3 regions of the Klebsiella sp. F11 genome follow, and region 2 is predicted to be linked to each of the others. Evidence: predicted binding sites of a transcription regulator. Region 2 holds the regulator's gene; each other region holds the start of a gene.
The links. Region 2 encodes LexA, which represses DNA repair genes until DNA is damaged. Its sites were predicted from a motif close to TNCTGTATGTACATACAGNA; they were not measured.

Region 1: AC1M2H_RS15555 (DinI-like family protein) is a predicted target of LexA. The motif match lies at 3,100-3,119, and genes of this name have one in related genera.
Region 3: dinB (DNA polymerase IV) is a predicted target of LexA. The motif match lies at 3,515-3,534, and genes of this name have one in related genera.

Annotation. Positions count from the first base shown of each region.
Region 1 covers NZ_CM160060.1:3,136,758-3,142,480, forward strand. The annotation lists gene AC1M2H_RS15535 (oxidoreductase) at 1-699, shown strand, start outside; gene umuC (translesion error-prone DNA polymerase V subunit UmuC) at 842-2,104, opposite strand; gene umuD (translesion error-prone DNA polymerase V autoproteolytic subunit) at 2,088-2,525, opposite strand; gene AC1M2H_RS15550 (hypothetical protein) at 2,800-2,994, shown strand; gene AC1M2H_RS15555 (DinI-like family protein) at 3,152-3,397, shown strand; gene AC1M2H_RS15560 (hypothetical protein) at 3,542-4,057, opposite strand; gene AC1M2H_RS15565 (small membrane protein) at 4,560-4,679, shown strand; gene AC1M2H_RS15570 (YnaM/YnfT family protein) at 4,954-5,049, shown strand; gene AC1M2H_RS15575 (DJ-1/PfpI family protein) at 5,645-5,723, shown strand, end outside.
Region 2 covers NZ_CM160060.1:5,267,921-5,273,643, forward strand. The annotation lists gene dusA (tRNA dihydrouridine(20/20a) synthase DusA) at 1-121, opposite strand, end outside; gene AC1M2H_RS25880 (cupin domain-containing protein) at 224-712, opposite strand; gene zur (zinc uptake transcriptional repressor Zur) at 827-1,342, shown strand; gene AC1M2H_RS25890 (CsbD family protein) at 1,435-1,644, opposite strand; gene dinF (MATE family efflux transporter DinF) at 1,771-3,087, opposite strand; gene lexA (transcriptional repressor LexA) at 3,158-3,766, opposite strand; gene AC1M2H_RS25905 (diacylglycerol kinase) at 3,981-4,349, opposite strand; gene plsB (glycerol-3-phosphate 1-O-acyltransferase PlsB) at 4,479-5,723, shown strand, end outside.
Region 3 covers NZ_CM160060.1:4,492,570-4,498,292, forward strand. The annotation lists gene gpt (xanthine phosphoribosyltransferase) at 1-185, opposite strand, end outside; gene pepD (cytosol nonspecific dipeptidase) at 443-1,900, shown strand; gene AC1M2H_RS22170 (GNAT family N-acetyltransferase) at 1,993-2,436, opposite strand; gene dinB (DNA polymerase IV) at 2,442-3,497, opposite strand; gene nqrM ((Na+)-NQR maturation NqrM) at 3,626-3,841, opposite strand; gene nqrF (NADH:ubiquinone reductase (Na(+)-transporting) subunit F) at 3,844-5,067, opposite strand; gene nqrE (NADH:ubiquinone reductase (Na(+)-transporting) subunit E) at 5,079-5,678, opposite strand; gene AC1M2H_RS22195 (NADH:ubiquinone reductase (Na(+)-transporting) subunit D) at 5,682-5,723, opposite strand, start outside.

The DNA.
Region 1 (5,723 bases), 2.1 Mb from region 2:
CACAACCGCCGCTGGGACAGCGACTTCCTCGGGATCAAGCAGGTTATTGAGCAGGGACTTATCGGCAACGTTAAGCACTTCGAGTCCCATTTCGACCGCTTCCGTCCGGAAGTTCGCGTCCGCTGGAGAGAGCAAAACGTGCCGGGCAGCGGCCTGTGGTTTGATTTAGGGCCGCACCTGATCGATCAGGCTCTGCAGCTGTTCGGCCTGCCGCAGTCGGTGCAGGGCAACATCGCCACCCTGCGCCAGGGCGCCGAGATTAACGACTGGGCGCACGTGGTCCTGAACTATGCTCAGCATAAGGTCATTCTGCACTGCAGCATGCTGGTTGCCGGCGGCAGCGCGCGCTTTACCGTTCATGGTGACCAGGGCAGCGCGGTCAAACAAAAAGCCGACCAGCAGGAGAGCCAGCTGCTGGCGGGCGTCATTCCCGGCAGCGAAAGCTGGGGCCACGACGACGACAGCCTGAGCGTTTTTGACGCGCAGTCGCAGGTTCAGCAAGTGGCCGCCCCGCGCGGAGATCAGCGTCAGTACTACATCAACGTGCGCGATGCGCTCAGCGGCAGGATTGAAAACCCGGTACAGCCGCTGCAGGCGCTCGCCGTGATGGCGGTGCTGGAGGCCGCCGTTCGCTCCGCCGAAACCGGCACCCTGCAGACGCTGGAGCTGACCGCCGACGAGCTGGCCGCGCTGAAGTAAGCCTCACATTAACGTGGCCTGCGGCTGCGCAGGCCACGCCCTTCTCCCGGCCTTCACTCGGGGCGTCGCTTTCAAAGGTCATCGTTTACGCTCGTTCCGTACGTTCCGGCGGCAGATCGCTTGCCGCGGTGGCGCAGGCGACCTATTTAACGACGGGCAAATCGGCGTAGCGGGTCGTATAGCCGGGCGATAGCATCTCACGCTTCATCGTCCAGCTTTTTTGAATCCCCTGCCCGGCAAACCACACGCTGCCGCGCCCCGAGCGGTTCAGGCTATCCACCACCTGCATCAGCGCGGCGCTATTCGCCCGCGGCTGATACTCATCAAACAAATTGAGCTGCGCCACGCCCTGGCTGAAGAAATCGCTCAGCATGATGCCGGCCTTCATATAGCGAAAGCCCTCCTTCCACACTCTCTCCAGCGCATGGATCGCGACGCGAATAATATCCCGGGTATCGTCAGATGGCGTTGCCAGTCGGCCGCTGGCCTGGGGAGCGTAGAAGGCTTCGTTTTCGGCGTGCGGGCTGGTGCGCATAAAGACGCTGACCACGCAGCAGCGCTGCTTCTCGGCCCTGAGCTTTTCCGCCGCGCGCTCAGCATAGGCGCAAACCGCCTGATGCATATCGCTATATTGGGTAATGCGGTGGCTAAAGGAACGGCTACAGATAATCTGCTGTTTGGCCGGCGCAAACTCATCCACCTGCAGACAGGATTCCCCCCGCAGCTCGCGCACCGTGCGCTCCAGCACGACGTTAAAGTGCTTACGCATCACCCAGGTCGAGCTGTCGGCAAGCTGCAGAGCGTTTTCGATGCCCATCAGCTCCAGCTTTTTTGCGATCCGCCGGCCCACGCCCCACACTTCATGCACCGGCACCAGAGCGAGCAGCCGGCGCTGGCGATCGCGATGCGATAGTTCGACAACGCCGCCGGTTTGGCGCCACTTTTTAGCCGCGAAATTAGCCAACTTGGCGAGCGTTTTGGTCGGCGCGATGCCAACCCCCACCGTGAGCCCGGTATGCTTCAGGACCCGATCGCGCATTTGCTGGCCAAATGTCTCAAGCGGCATATAGCCGGAGATACCGGCTAAATGAACAAAGGCCTCATCGATGGAGTATATTTCAATCCCCGGCGTCATCTCCGCCAGCGTCTGCATGACCCGGTGGCTGAGATCGGCATAGAGCGCGTAGTTCGAGCTAAAAACCGCCACCTGCAAACGCTGCAAATCATCCTTAATTTTGAAATAAGGCGCGCCCATGGGGATGCCCAGCGCCTTTGCCTGCGCCGAACGTGAAATAATACAGCCATCGTTATTTGAGACCACCACCACCGCTTTTCCCTGCAGGTCCGGCCGGAAAACCGCTTCGCAGGAGGCGTAGAAGCTGTTGACATCAACAAGCGCGAACATGGCGGTGTGATTTTAAGCTGAAGGTGACCACGCCAAATATTTGCAGCTCCTCTCCCGGCTGGCAGACGACAGGAGAGTAGTTGAGGTTACGCGGCATGAGCTGAAGGAACGGTCGGGTTTGCAGCTGCTTTACGGTAAACTCGCCGGCAACGGCGGCAATCACAATATCGCCGTGCTCGGCGGTCAGCGAGCGATCGACCACCAGCAGGTCGCCATCGTCAATTCCGGCGTCCGTCATTGAATCGCCGCTCACCCTGACAAAGTAGGTCGCATTTGGATGCCTGATGGCCAGCTTGTTCAAATCGAGCGTATCTTCGACATAATCCTGGGCCGGGCTGGGAAACCCGCAGGGTACAAGATCGCGAAACAGCGGCACCAAAAACCGTGACGACGGCTCAACCGGCTTGTAGAACGTCAACATAAACTCACCTGGCATAATTACTGTGTTTATATACAGTATTATTAAATCATTCGGGTTAGGCAAGCCGCTTATGCCACCCTATCGCGAAGGTCTTGAAGTTCCGCCATATTTAGCCGAACGCGCGGCTCACCGTGCTCTGCGGCGTTAAAAATAAGGCGTCTCTGGAAAACTCACGTAATTCGTAGCAGGATAGAGGCCGTAAGCAGCGCGTTATGGTGAGGTGCCATATCGCAAGCTATGGCGATTCGTCCGACATACTGAACGGGAGATTCTTATGTACTACACGCTGGGAGATACCACCCTCCACTTTTATCGCTATCAGTGCCGTTTCTACGTTGCCCACTGGGATGGCGGCAACGTAATGACCGACAAGTTCAGGCAGTTCATCGAGTTGATTACTGAGAAAACGGGGATTGATGCGCAGAAGGTCGAGGCGGCTGCGCGCGACTATTTCAACAACGTCGATTAAACGTCGTTGCGTGGCGGGATAAACGACCGCCGCTCATTACGTGAAAGCCCCATGCTGGCCGGCCGGCGAGGCGGAAAACGCGCGCTGTTCTCCCTCTCGCCTTGACACTGTACAAAAAAACAGTATAACTACTGCCTACCGTTACAGGAGCCGAAGCATGTTTGTAGAACTGGTTTATGACAAAAGAAATTTTGAAGGGTTAGCCGGAGCCAAAGAGACCATTATGGCTGAACTCACGAAACGTATTCACCGCATTTTTCCCGAGGCCGACGTTCGCGTAAAGCCGATGATGACGCTGCCGGCAATCAATACGGATGCCAGTAAGCATGAAAAAGAGCAGATCGGCCGCGTCGTTCAGGAGATGTTTGAAGAAGCGGATATGTGGATGACCGCAGACGAATAAGCCGGGCCGCAGCGTTGATATCAACGGCGGGCTTTTCAGGGACCGGCGTTAGCATTGAGCAATACCGCTCCCTGGACATCAATTTCCCCTGCAGCTATTTTCCCGGCTACCGGCGCTGCTCGCCAGCCGTTTAAATACGCCCGCCTACTCGCCAGACTTAAATTTAGGCTCCGGCAAAATCGGCGGCGTTGAGTCCTCAAAGCGCAGCCAGTGCTGCCAGATATCATGAACCTGCAGCTCAATAAGCTCTTCCTGGCGTAAAGCCATCATAGCCCCGCGCCGCGTACCGCCTTCAGCATCGATCCCGGCCGCAGTAGACGCCTTATCAATTAAATTATCCCAGGCTTGACCTTCATCATTAAATGCCGACAGCGTTTTCTGTAACCGAGCCGGATCGTCCCTGCCGTCCTGCGCTATTCTTTTCGCGGCCGTCGCCAGATATTTATCCTTCACCCAGCCGATCTGCGCGAGTTTCTTTGCCATGCACTCATTAATATCGATCGTGGTCTGCTGCGGCATTCCAAAACAGCTAATGCTGAAAGTTTCAACGCCATCGTTTAAATCGCTGCCGGGCTGATTTCTGTCATCTGAAGCCAGGGAAACAAGGGGCTGCGCCAATGCCAGGCAGAAACACACTCCCTGAATAGTACGCAATTTCATATTCATAGCCTGAATAAAGTGAGATGCCCTGCAGATTAACCTAGCCATGGCGGCCGGGGAATGGCTCCCGTCCTGCCCATAGCCATTTTTTGCAACGGTTTGCCGCAAAAACGCAGGCAACGCTCAGCGGGGTACGGCAGGCGTCATCGCTCGGCGGCACGTTTTTCCTCTCCTGCGCGGCTCATCCAAAGATGACCCCATGTTTCTAATTTGTTTCAGTTAGTTAGTTCATCAACGCGGAGCGGATGATGCTCGCTACTGGCCCGAACAACCCAAATCTCTCTCAGCATCTTTAAGCAAAATATCGATAATTCATTGAAATATTATTCTAAAGTTAAGCGCATTTATCGACATTAAACACCAAAATCAATACATAAATATCATTTAAAAAACTTTTCTTATAACTATGCAAAATATTTCATTAGGATTTTTCTTAAGGCGAGAGTAAATTTCTTCGCATAAAAGCAAGAATATCCATAAATTTCTCGGGGAATAAATGCGTATGGCGAATTTTCTTTTTCTGGCACTGGCGGTCGCGCTACTCCTGGTCGCTGTTTTTTCTCTTATTTCGTATATAGGGGATCGCAAGAAACAAAAATTTACTTTCAAAAAAAGACGCTAACGGCAGTAAAGTCAGGGAACGAACGCGCGTTTAGTCTCTTTAACCCACGCCGCTGCGCGATCGCACGGACCGTCCTTAAACGACATCTATTTGCAATACCTTGAATAACCAGAATTATTGCGCATCCCCGGCTTAGGGCGGCGCAATATATTATTATGCGTAACGTCAGGCCAGCGCATCCCGAACGAATTCCGCTTATTTATGGAACTATTGCTCAGGTACGTAGTCTGACCACTGTCAGTATTAAACTATCGAGATTGCTGTGACCACACTTATGATTGTTGTAACAACGCTGGCCGTACTTAGCCTGTTGGCATTGAGCCTGGCAAAAGTTGGCATCGCCGTATCCAATAACCCCGACGAATTCTGATTACCCTTCGGGCCGTTAGCGAACCTCCAGGACTCTCTATCGCTGATGCTATCTACCACACGTCAGCGATAATCGTTTTGCCGTACCGCCACCCTCTCCTGTGCAGAAAAAGCATATTGCGCACCTTGCCCTTACCGCCGCTGGCGCGCAATCCTCCTTTTCAGGGCCGCGGCATCTCCACGATTTATCGTCCGCGAGCGCTGACGCGCTGGCCGTGAAAATAGCCGGCAAATCCTACTTCTTCTTGTTCTTGCGCCGATATTTACGCTTAAATTTCAGATCTATAGCAAAAATAACCACAATCACACCAACAAGCCATAACAGAGTAGCACCGGTTTCAGCAACGTTCACAACGTCCCTTTATCTATCAATTAATATTATGGGTCATGCTAAGGACTCTATGAAACCAGTAAGCAACCGTTTTCATTACCATGAGATGGCAAAAATATGGCGGAATGTCGCATCCGCGAGCAACAGGTCAGAAATCAACCGTCGCCGGATGGAATCGAGCTCCCAGGGCAGAGATTGACGGTTCGCATTCCCTCCTCCACCAGGCTATATCTTAGACACCTTTATTCGTGCAGGAGTGGTGATGATGAGCAAGAAGATTCTGATGCTGGTCGGCGATTACGCCGAAGATTACGAAACGATGGTGCCGTTTCAGGCGCTGCAGA
Region 2 (5,723 bases):
GCAGCGTATGGCGCGTCAGCTGGCGCAGGAAATAGCGGCAGTGCCTGTCGGTCCAGTCGAGCATCGGGGCGATGGAAAAACGGTGGGCAGCAAAAGCGGTTGACGTTGATTCTGGCATCATGGCGAATAAATAGGCATCCGGGTAAAAAGGGGCGCTACTATAGCACAAAGATAAACCACAGGCGCATAGCGCCAATGGCCGTATCCTGCGCTGGAAAAAACGCTATTTCCTGCGCGGCTTACCGTCGTGAGGGCCGAAGAACTGCGGCGGATGGTCGACCCAGCGATCCTGACGCGTCGCGGCATAGCCGGGGTTTAGCGGATAGTAGATCCGGTTAAATTTTTTGTTCGCTTCGCCCACCACCAGCAGGCACGCCTCCTCCTCGGTGTTATTCAGAAAGGTATGGCATACCCCGGTGCCGGCGGGAAAACCGACGCAATCCCCCGGCTCCAGCTTCCACAGATAGCCGTTTATCCACACCTCCGGATACCCCTCCAGCACGTAGATAAACTCTTCTTCATCGCTTTCCGCATGCGGATAAGAGGTGCGCCGTCCCGGCGGCAGGCGCTCATGATGGATCCCCAGCCGGTTTAGCCTTAGACCGCGGGCCAGCGGAGCGCCGATGGAAAAGAGCTCGCCGCTGTCGGGGTAGGTGGCGTCATCCGGCCCTTCCAGCTCGCGCCAATGTCGAATGCAATCAGGTCGTTTCATCGTTTTCTCCCGAAAATGAGATGCATCAGGTATAGCACAAACCGTGGGTTCTCGGCGTTTTGCCAGGATCGTGATAAAGTAACAACTTCATCGTTACGCAACCAGAGGATGCTCATGGATAAGTCCACTTCGCAAGACATGTTAGCGCATGCTGAAAAGCTCTGCGCGCAGCGGGGCGTGCGCCTGACTCCGCAGCGCCTGGAAGTGTTGCGCCTGATGAGCCTGCAGCAGGGAGCGATCAGCGCTTACGATTTGCTCGATCTCCTGCGCGGTAAAGAGCCGCAGGCCAAGCCGCCAACGGTCTATCGGGCGCTGGAGTTTCTGCTGGAGCAGGGTTTCGTGCACAAGGTGGAATCAACCAACAGCTACGTGCTGTGCCATCTGTTCGATCAGCCAACCCATAGCTCAGCGATGTTTATCTGCGATCGCTGCGGGGTGGTGACAGAAGAGTGCGCGGAAGGCGTAGAGGACATCATGCATACGCTGGCGGCAAGAATGGGCTTCGCCCTGCGCCATAACGTGATTGAAGCGCACGGCCTGTGCGCGGGCTGCGTCGAGGTAGAGGCCTGTAACGCGCCGGATCGCTGCCATCATGACCACACGATCCAGATTAAAAAGAAAGCCCGCTGAGGCGTTAGCCACAGCGGGAATCAGGGGATTTCGCACATCCTTGTCGCGTTCGGGCAGGCAATAACAAAGGGTTAGCGCTCTAAATTTGCTCGCTACCAGCGATAGTCATTTTTGCTTTCCCAGTCGGACACCTCTTTCTCCGCCCGATCTTTAGCGTAACCGTAACGCTCCTGGATTCGACCGACCAGCTGATCGCGCTTGCCCTCGATGACGGTCATATCATCGTCGGTAAGCTTGCCCCACTGCTCTTTTGCTTTACCTTTTAACTGTTTCCAGTTACCGCCGATTTCGTCTTTATTCATGATTCAGTCCTCATCGTTCGGTGAGTTAACAGCCCGCTGTGTGCCGGACATAGAGTTAACTATAGATGAGAATGCTGGGTTGATTTTATTATTCGGAATCTTTAACCATATTAAAGACAGAATGCGTTATGAAAACCAGGTTCCGCGCCGCCAGTGCCGTCGCCAGATCAGCGCCAGCGACAGGCCCCGCAGCGCCAGGAACACCGTCAGCGCCAGCCACAGGCCGTGGTTACCGAGCACCGGCAGAGTCAGCAGGGTTAAGGCAAAGCCCGCAGCGGCCACCGCCATGCTGTTACGCATTTCGCTGCCGCGCGTCGCGCCGATAAACATCCCGTCCAGCAGATAGCACCAGACGCCAATCACCGGCAGAATCATCTGCCAGAACAGATAGCGGTCGGCGAGCTGCTGGAGCGAGGGTATCGAGGTCAGCAGGGCGATAATCTGCTCTCCCGCCACGCTGTAGATCAGCGCAAAAGCCAGCGCGACCATGCCAGATTGTCGGCAGGCGGCACGCCACACCTCCAGCAGCCTGCTGCCATCGCGCGCGCCGTAGGCCTGCCCGGAGTGGGCCTCCACGGCGTAGGCAAAGCCATCTAACGCATAGGCGGTGAAGGTGAGCATAGTCATCAGAATAGCGTTCACCGCCACGATATCGCCCCCCAGACGCGCGCCAAACACGGTCACCGCGCCAAAGCAGAACTGCAGCAGCAGGGAGCGCAGCATAATGTCGCGATTCAGGGCCAGCAGCCGCCGGATATCGCCGCGCCAGGCGCCCTTGAGCATAGCGAACGACACGCCGCGCAGCGTCAGTACGCGTTTCGCCATCAGCAGGCCAATGATAAAGGTGGCGTATTCGGCGCTCACCGTCGCCAGCGCCGCGCCCTGCACGTTCATGTGCAGGCCCATCACCAGCCACAGGTCGAGGACGATATTCAGCAGGTTGCCGACAATCAGCAGGATCACCGGCGCGCGGGCATACTGGACGCCCAGCAGCCAGCCCAGCAGCACCAGGTTCGCGAGCGAGGCCGGGGCGCTCAGCCAGCGGATTTCGAGGAAACGCCGGGCCTGCTCCAGCACCGCTTCGCTACCGCCGACGATATGCAGCGCCAGGTTAATGAGCGGCATACGAAACAGAACGATCAGCAGACCGGCGGCCAGCGCCAGTCCAAGCGGCTGCACCAGCGCGCGCGCCAGGCGAACGGGATCCTTTGCGCCGAACGCCTGCGACGTCAGGCCGGTGGTGCTCATGCGCAGAAAGAGCAGCAGCATGAACAGAAAGCTGGTTGCCGTAGCCCCGACCGCCACGCCGCCCAGGTAAACCGGGCTATCAAGATGGCCGATAACCGCCGTATCCACCAGCCCCAGCAGCGGGACGGTGATATTGGAGAAAATCATCGGTAGCGCCAGGCGCCACAGGGCCTTATCAGCAGCGTTAAAAAACATGGAGAAGAGCCTGAGCGAGGAGAGACAGCGCAGCATCACGCATCGGACGATGCTGCGTCAGAACAGAGGGTTACAGCCACTCGCCGTTGCGGATGACGCCGACGGCCAGTCCTTCAATAGTGAAGTTTTGCTCGCGCAGGTTCACCACGATCGGTGAAAACTCGCTGTTTTCCGGCAGCAGTTCGACGACGTTACCCTGCTTTTTCAGGCGTTTAACCGTCACTTCTTCGTCGATACGCGCAACCACCACCTGTCCGTTACGCACGTCCTGCGTTTTGTGTACCGCCAGCAGATCGCCGTCCAGAATACCAATGTCTTTCATCGACATACCGCTGACGCGCAGCAGAAAGTCGGCGCTCGGCTTGAACATGGCCGGATCGACCTGGAAGTGGCCTTCGATGTGCTGCTGCGCCAGCAGCGGCTCGCCGGCGGCGACGCGGCCAATCAGCGGCAGGCCGGGCTCTTCTTCAGTCAGCAGGCGGATGCCGCGGGAAGCGCCGGAAACGATCTCGATAGCGCCTTTACGCGCCAGCGCTTTCAGGTGCTCTTCCGCCGCGTTTGGAGAACGGAACCCCAAGCGCTGAGCAATTTCCGCACGCGTCGGCGGCATGCCCGTCTGGCTGATGTGATCCCTGATGAGATCAAACACCTCTTGCTGCCTGGTCGTTAACGCTTTCATCCCGCCCCCTGGGTGTATATACAGTTATGCTGTGAGTATATACAGCTAACGGTGATTTTGGAATCAAATTTCACACAAAAATCAGGAGATTCTTTTCTTTTGCCGCCCGCTACGGCCGGTTAGCACGGAGGAAGTTGCGGCGAAGCGCTGCTGCTCCACGCGGCGCAAAAAAAGCCGCGCGGAGGGCGACCGGGCGGCCTGATGCTGCGGAGGCTTAGCGATAGTGCGCCCACAGCAGCGTCACCCAGACGATCAGCGCGATGGCGATCGCCAGAAATACCGCCGCAGAGCCCATATCCTTCGCCCGTCCGGAAAGCTCATGGTGCTCAGGGCCGATCCGGTCCACCACCGCCTCAATCGCGCTATTAAGAATTTCGACTATCATCACTAACAGGACCGAGCCTATCAAAAGCACGCGCGTAACGGCGTCAACATCCAACCAGCAGGCGATCGCAATGGCAATAACGGTGGCGATACCTTCCTGACGAAAGGCGGCCTCATTTATCCATGCCGCACGAAAACCTTTCCAGGAATACCCAGCCGCTTTAATGATTCGGGTTAACCCGGTGGTATTATTGGCCATCAAAAGAACCTTTTTATGTAAATGACGTCAATGAGTGTACGCGTTTGCCGCGTGGCAACGGAAATTTTGCGCACTTTCTGTTATTCTTGCCGCGCATTTGCATGATTAACCAGAGGCTTCACATCGTTTATGTCCGGCTGGCAACGAATTTACTATAAATTACTGAATTTACCATTACGGCTGCTGGTAAAAAGCAAGTCTATTCCCGCAGAACCTGCTCAGGAACTGGGACTGGATACCTCGCGTCCGATTATGTACGTTCTGCCCTATAACTCGAAGGCAGACCTGCTGACGCTGCGCGCGCAGTGCCTGGAGCACGATTTAGCCGATCCGCTCGAACCGCTGGAAATCGACGGCACCCAGCTGCCGCGCTACGTCTTTATCCACGGCGGCCCGCGCGTCTTTACCTACTACACGCCGAAAGAAGAGTCCATCAAGCTGTTCCACGACTACCTCGATCTGCACCGCAACCACCCTGACCTCGACGTGCAAATGGTGCCGGTTTCAGTGATGTTTGGTCGTGCGCCCGGACGCGAAAAGGGCGAGGTCAATCCGCCGCTGCGCATGCTTAACGGCATTCAGAAATTCTTCGCCGTGCTGTGGCTCGGCCGCGACAGCTTCGTGCGCTTCTCGCCGCCGGTGTCGCTACGCCGAATGGCGTCCGAACACGGCACCGATAAGACCATTGCCCAGAAGCTGGCCCGCGTGGCGCGTATGCACTTCGCCCGCCAGCGCCTGGCCGCCGTCGGCCCGCGCCTGCCGGCGCGTCAGGATCTGTTCAACAAGCTGCTGGCGTCAAAAGCCATCGCCCGCGCGGTGGAAGACGAAGCCCGCAGCAAGAAAATCTCCCATGAGAAGGCGCAGCAAAACGCCATCGCGCTGATGGAGGAGATCGCCGCCAACTTCTCCTACGAGATGATTCGCCTGACCGACCGCGTGCTGGGTTTTACCTGGAACCGCCTGTATCAGGGGATTAACGTTCATAACGCCGAGCGCGTGCGCCAGCTGGCGCATGAAGGACACGAGATCGTCTACGTTCCGTGCCACCGCAGCCATATGGACTACCTGCTGCTCTCTTACGTGCTCTACCATCAGGGGCTGGTGCCGCCGCATATCGCCGCCGGCATCAACCTCAACTTCTGGCCGGCTGGGCCGATTTTCCGCCGCGGCGGCGCGTTCTTTATTCGCCGCACGTTTAAGGGCAATAAGCTCTACTCAACGGTATTCCGCGAATATCTTGGCGAACTGTTCAGCCGCGGCTATTCGGTGGAGTACTTCGTCGAGGGCGGACGCTCCCGTACCGGACGCCTGCTGGACCCGAAAACCGGCACCCTGTCGATGACTATCCAGGCGATGCTGCGCGGCGGCACCCGC
Region 3 (5,723 bases), 780 kb from region 2:
CTGGAGATACAAACGGTATCAACATGACGAATACCCAGCTCACGCGCCAGCAGCGCGCCCGGCACCAGACCACCGCGGCTAACGGCAATAATGCCTTTCCATTGTTCAGAAGGCATCAGGCGACTTGCCAGCTTGCGGGCGTGAATCTGCAACATGTCCCAGGTGACGACGTATTTTTCGCTCATGTGAAGTGTCCCAGCCTGTGTTATACGGCTTAAATGATGTTCGAGGGGGAAAATGGTTGCGCGAGATTATAGAGATCTGAAGCGCTAAAAACCAGTATTAAGCGGCCCTGGCGACGCTTTTTGCGTTGTTTCCACTACCCGTTAGCGTGGAAAGTGGTATTCTCAACCCCACCGCGCAAGCTCCCGCTTGTCGTGTATTCTATTGCTAACCCTCGACCTGCAAAAGAATTTTGCAGGCGATTGTAAGGAGACTCATCGTGTCTGAACTGTCTCAATTATCCCCACAGCCGCTGTGGGATATTTTTGCCAAAATCTGCTCCATTCCCCACCCTTCCTATCAAGAAGAACAACTCGCTGAACACATCATGGGCTGGGCAAAAGAAAAAGGCTTACATGCAGAACGCGACCAGGTTGGCAACATTCTGATTCGTAAAGCCGCTACCGCCGGGATGGAAAATCGTAAACCGGTCGTGCTGCAGGCGCACCTCGATATGGTGCCGCAGAAAAACAACGATACCGTTCACGACTTTACTAAAGATCCGATTCAGCCGTATATCGACGGTGCGTGGGTCAAGGCCCGCGGGACCACCCTGGGCGCGGATAACGGCATCGGCATGGCTTCCGCTCTGGCGGTGCTGGCCGATGACTCTGTCGAACACGGTCCGCTGGAAGTGCTGCTGACCATGACCGAAGAAGCCGGTATGGACGGCGCGTTTGGCCTACAGGCCAACTGGCTGCAGGCCGATATCCTGATTAATACCGACTCGGAAGAAGAAGGCGAAATCTATATGGGTTGCGCCGGCGGTATCGACTTCACCTCCAACCTGCCGCTGGCGCGCGAAGCGATCCCGGCCGGTTTCCACAGCTTTAAGCTGACGCTAAAAGGGCTGAAAGGCGGCCACTCCGGCGGTGAAATTCACGTCGGCCTGGGGAATGCCAACAAGCTGCTGGCCCGCTTCCTCGCCGCTCACGCCGTCGAGCTGGATCTGCGCCTGGTCGATTTCAACGGCGGCACCCTGCGCAACGCCATTCCGCGTGAAGCCTTCGCCACCGTTGCCGTCGCGGCAGAGAAAGTCGATGCACTGAAGGCGCAGGTCAGCGCCTACGAGGCGATCCTTAAAAACGAGCTGGCGGTAAAAGAGAAGAATCTGGTGCTGTTGCTGGATGCGGCCGCTAATGATAAAGCGGCGCTAACGGCGCAATCCCGTGACGGCTTTGTTCGTCTGCTGAACGCGACGCCAAACGGCGTGATCCGTAACTCCGACGTGGCGAAGGGCGTGGTCGAAACCTCCCTCAACGTCGGCGTGGTCACCATGACCGATGATAACGTCGAAATCCACTGCCTGATCCGCTCCCTGATCGACAGCGGCAAAGACTACGTCGTCAGCATGCTGGACTCGTTAGGCAAGCTGGCGGGAGCGAAAACCGAAGCCAGGGGCGCCTACCCGGGCTGGCAGCCGGATGCAAACTCGCCGGTGATGCATCTGGTCCGCGAAACCTATCAGCGTCTGTTTAATAAAACGCCGAATATCCAGATTATTCACGCCGGCCTGGAGTGCGGGCTGTTCAAGAAGCCGTACCCGGATATGGATATGGTTTCTATTGGGCCGACCATTACCGGGCCGCACTCTCCGGATGAGCAGGTGCATATCGAAAGCGTTGGCCAGTACTGGACGCTGCTGACTGAACTGCTGAAAGCGATTCCGGCAAAATAAGCGGCCAGCTACGGATTTGATCTCTCCGGGTTCTCCCGGATGCGGGCGGCGGCCTCGTCGCCCGCAAATCTAACCCCGGCGAAAGCCAGTACCTACCTCACCTTCTCCATGCGATAATTAGTAAACGTCTCCCCGCGCGCGACTACCTGCTGCTCTGCTATGACCGTGAAGCCATGACGCATAAAGCAGGCTTTTGCCGTGATGCTGGCCTCCACCCGCAGCGTCCCTCGCGGAATTTGCCTGAACAGCTCGGCGAGCAGCGCCCCAGCAACTCCCTGACGGGCGCGTTCGGGCGCGACAAACAGGAGATCGATATCGCCGCCGATGGCGCTAATAAAGCCGACCGGCTGCCGCTCAATCTCCGCCACCAGCACCCGGGAGTCGCGCATTTTTTGCCGCCAGCGGTCCTCGTCGACCTGCGCCCAGGCGGCGATTTGCCGCGGCGAATAGTCGCGGCTGGCGGTCTGCCGAACCGCACGCAGGAAGATGGCGCACAGCGCGGAAAAATCGTCATCCCGGTAGTCTCTAATCTGCAGCATCGCTATAGTCCCAGAACCAGCTGCCGCTCCAGCTGGGGATCGAGTAACGTAACGTGCAGCCCCACCAGCCGCACCCCGCGGCCGCCGCGCCGCTCATGCCAGGCTTTGTAGGCCGTGGCGAGCAAATCGTCTTTACTCAGCCGCGGCCAGACGTGCTCCTGGGTGGTTTGCTGAAAATCATTAAACTTGAGCTTTACCCCCTGGCGGGCAATCAGCAGATCCGGCTTAACCTTAATCAGCCGCCGCTCCAGCTCCTGGTAGAGGTTCTCGATAATCGCCTCACAGTCGCCCCATCGGTGAATATCCTCCGCCAGCGTACGCTCGACGCCCACCGATTTACGCTGCCGCGTATTGTTGATTTCCCGCTCGTCGATGCCCTGGCTCCTCTCCCAGAGGATGCGGCCGAATTTGCCAAAGCGCTTGAGCAGCATCGCCAGATCGCTTTTCTGCACATCTTCGCAGGTACGTAGCCCCATATTCTCCAGCTTTGCCGCGGAGACTTTTCCCACGCCGGGTATTTTCGCCAGCGGCAGGGTTCTGACGAATTCTGCGACCTGATGCGGCGCAATCACAAACTGGCCGTTGGGTTTATTCATATCGGAGGCGATTTTGGCGAGAAATTTCACCGGAGCGATGCCGGCGGAGGCGGTGAGCTGCAGCTCACGCTGAATGGTCTGGCGGATCTCCTCCGCCATCAGCGTCGCCGAGCCCTGGCAGTGGACGCTGTCGGTCACGTCAAGAAACGCCTCATCGAGCGAGAGGGGTTCAATCAGCGAGGTGTAGCGCGAGAAAATTTCCCGGATATGGGCCGATGCCTCTTTGTAGGCGTCAAAGCGCCCCGGCAGCAGCGTCAGATGCGGGCAAAGCTTCAGCGCCATCGCCGTTGGCATGGCGCTACGCACGCCAAACTTACGCGCCGGATAGTTGGCGGTACTGATGACCCCCCGCTGGACCCGGCTGCCGCCGATGGCGATGGGAATATCCCGCAACGCCGGGTTATCGCGCATTTCGACCGCGGCAAAGAAGCAGTCCATATCAACATGGATGATTTTGCGCATAGCTAGCCCTCACTGACCACTGGACAAGTATACAGCACAATTCTGTCTAATGAGAAGAGAAGGGGGAAAAATGCGCGGAAGCGAAGCCCCGGCGGCGCCGGGGCGTTTAGCGGATTAGCCAGAGGTGATTAAAGGATCCGGTCCCGCTGGCGCTGCGCTGCCCGCGCCAGACGCTTTTTGCGCGCGTCGCACGGCTCCGGGCAGTCGCAGACCTTTTCCAGACCCAGCGAGGCGATCCCGCCGCAGCTCCCCTGCAGGCTTTTGCGCTTCACCAGATACCCCACCGACATCCCGAGGATAACCAGGGCGAAAATCACAAAGGTAGCGAGAAACAGGGTCCACATCATCAGCCTCCAAAGTCATCCAGCAAGATGTTTTCATCCTCAACGCCGAGATCTTTCAGCATTTTAATGACCGCGGCGTTCATCACCGGCGGCCCGCACATATAAAACTCGCACTCCTCCGGCGCCGGATGATCGCGCAGGTAGTTCTCATAGAGCACGTTGTGGATGAAGCCGGTATGACCATTCCAGCTATCTTCCGGCAGCGGATCGGACAGCGCCACGTGGAAGGTAAAGTTAGGATTTTCCCGCGCCAGCTGTGCGAATTCATCGTCGTAGAACATTTCGCGCAGCGAGCGCGCGCCGTACCAGAAGCTGATTTTACGCCCGCTGTACAGCCGCTTGAGCTGATCGAAAATATGCGAACGCATCGGCGCCATGCCGGCCCCACCGCCGATAAAGACCATTTCAGCGTCGGTATCTTTGGCAAAAAATTCGCCGAACGGCCCGGAAATCGTCACCTCATCACCGGCCTTCAGCGACCAGATATAGGAAGACATAATGCCCGGCGGCGCGTCCGGCACCTTCGGCGGCGGTGTGGCAATACGCACGTTGAGCATAATCATGCCCTTTTCGTCCGGGTAGTTAGCCATCGAGTAGGCGCGCAGGGTGGGCTCTTTTACCTCGGAGACATAGCGGAACAGGTTAAACTTATCCCAGTCGGCGCGGTACTCATCCGGCACGTCGAAGTCAGCATACGCCACCTTGTGCGACGGGCACTCGATCTGGACATATCCCCCAGCGCGGAACGGTACAACTTCGCCGTCCGGCACGCGCAGCTTCAGCTCTTTGATAAACGTCGCTTTGTTATCATTGGAGATCACTTCGCAATGCCATTTTTTGACCCCGAAGATCTCTTCCGGCAGCTCGATCTTCATGTTTTGCTTCACCGCCACCTGACAGGCCAGCCGGCAGCCCTCTTTCGCCTCACGTTTGGTGATATGGGAAAGCTCGGTCGACAGGATATCGCCGCCGCCCTCTTTCACCGTCACCCGACACTGGCCGCAGGAACCGCCGCCGCCGCAGGCGGAGGAGACAAAGATTCCGTTGCTGGACAGCGTATTGAGCAGCTTATCGCCCGCCGATGTGCGGATCTGTTTATCCGCTTCGTTATTGATCTCAATAACCACCTCACCGGCGTTGACCAGCTTTGAACGCGCGGCGAGAATCAGCCCCGAAAGCACCAGCACAATCAGGGTGAACATCATGACGCCAAGAATAATTTCCATACTTTCCGCCCTTATAGCTGCACGCCGGAGAATGACATAAAGCCCAGCGCCATCAGACCGGTGGTAATAAAGGTGATCCCTAACCCGCGCAGGCCGGCAGGTACGTTGGCATATTTCATTCTCTCCCGGATGCCCGCCAGGGCGACAATCGCCAGCGTCCAGCCGATACCGGAACCGAAGCCATAAACAATGGATTCCGGGAAGTTGTAGTCACGCTGCACCATGAAGGAGACGCCGCCAAAGATCGCACAGTGCACGGCAATCAGCGGCAGGAAGATCCCCAGCGCGTGGTATAACGCCGGGAAATACTTATCGAGGATCATCTCGAGGATCTGCACCAGCGCGGCGATCACGCCGATAAAGGAAATAAAGTTGAGAAAACTTAAATCGACGCCCTCCGCCAGCGCCCCGTCGCGCAGCACCAGGTTATAGATCAGGTTATTGATCGGTACCGCCAGCCCAAGCACGATGGTCACCGTCAGGCCGAGACCAAAGGCGGTGGAGACCTTTTTCGATACCGCGAGGAAGGTGCACATCCCGAGGAAGAAGGCCAGTGCCATATTTTCAACGAATACGGCGCGGACAAACAGGCTGATATAGTGAGCCGCCATCGTTTACTCCTTTTCCTGCTGTTCCGGCTTCCAGCTGCGCAGCGC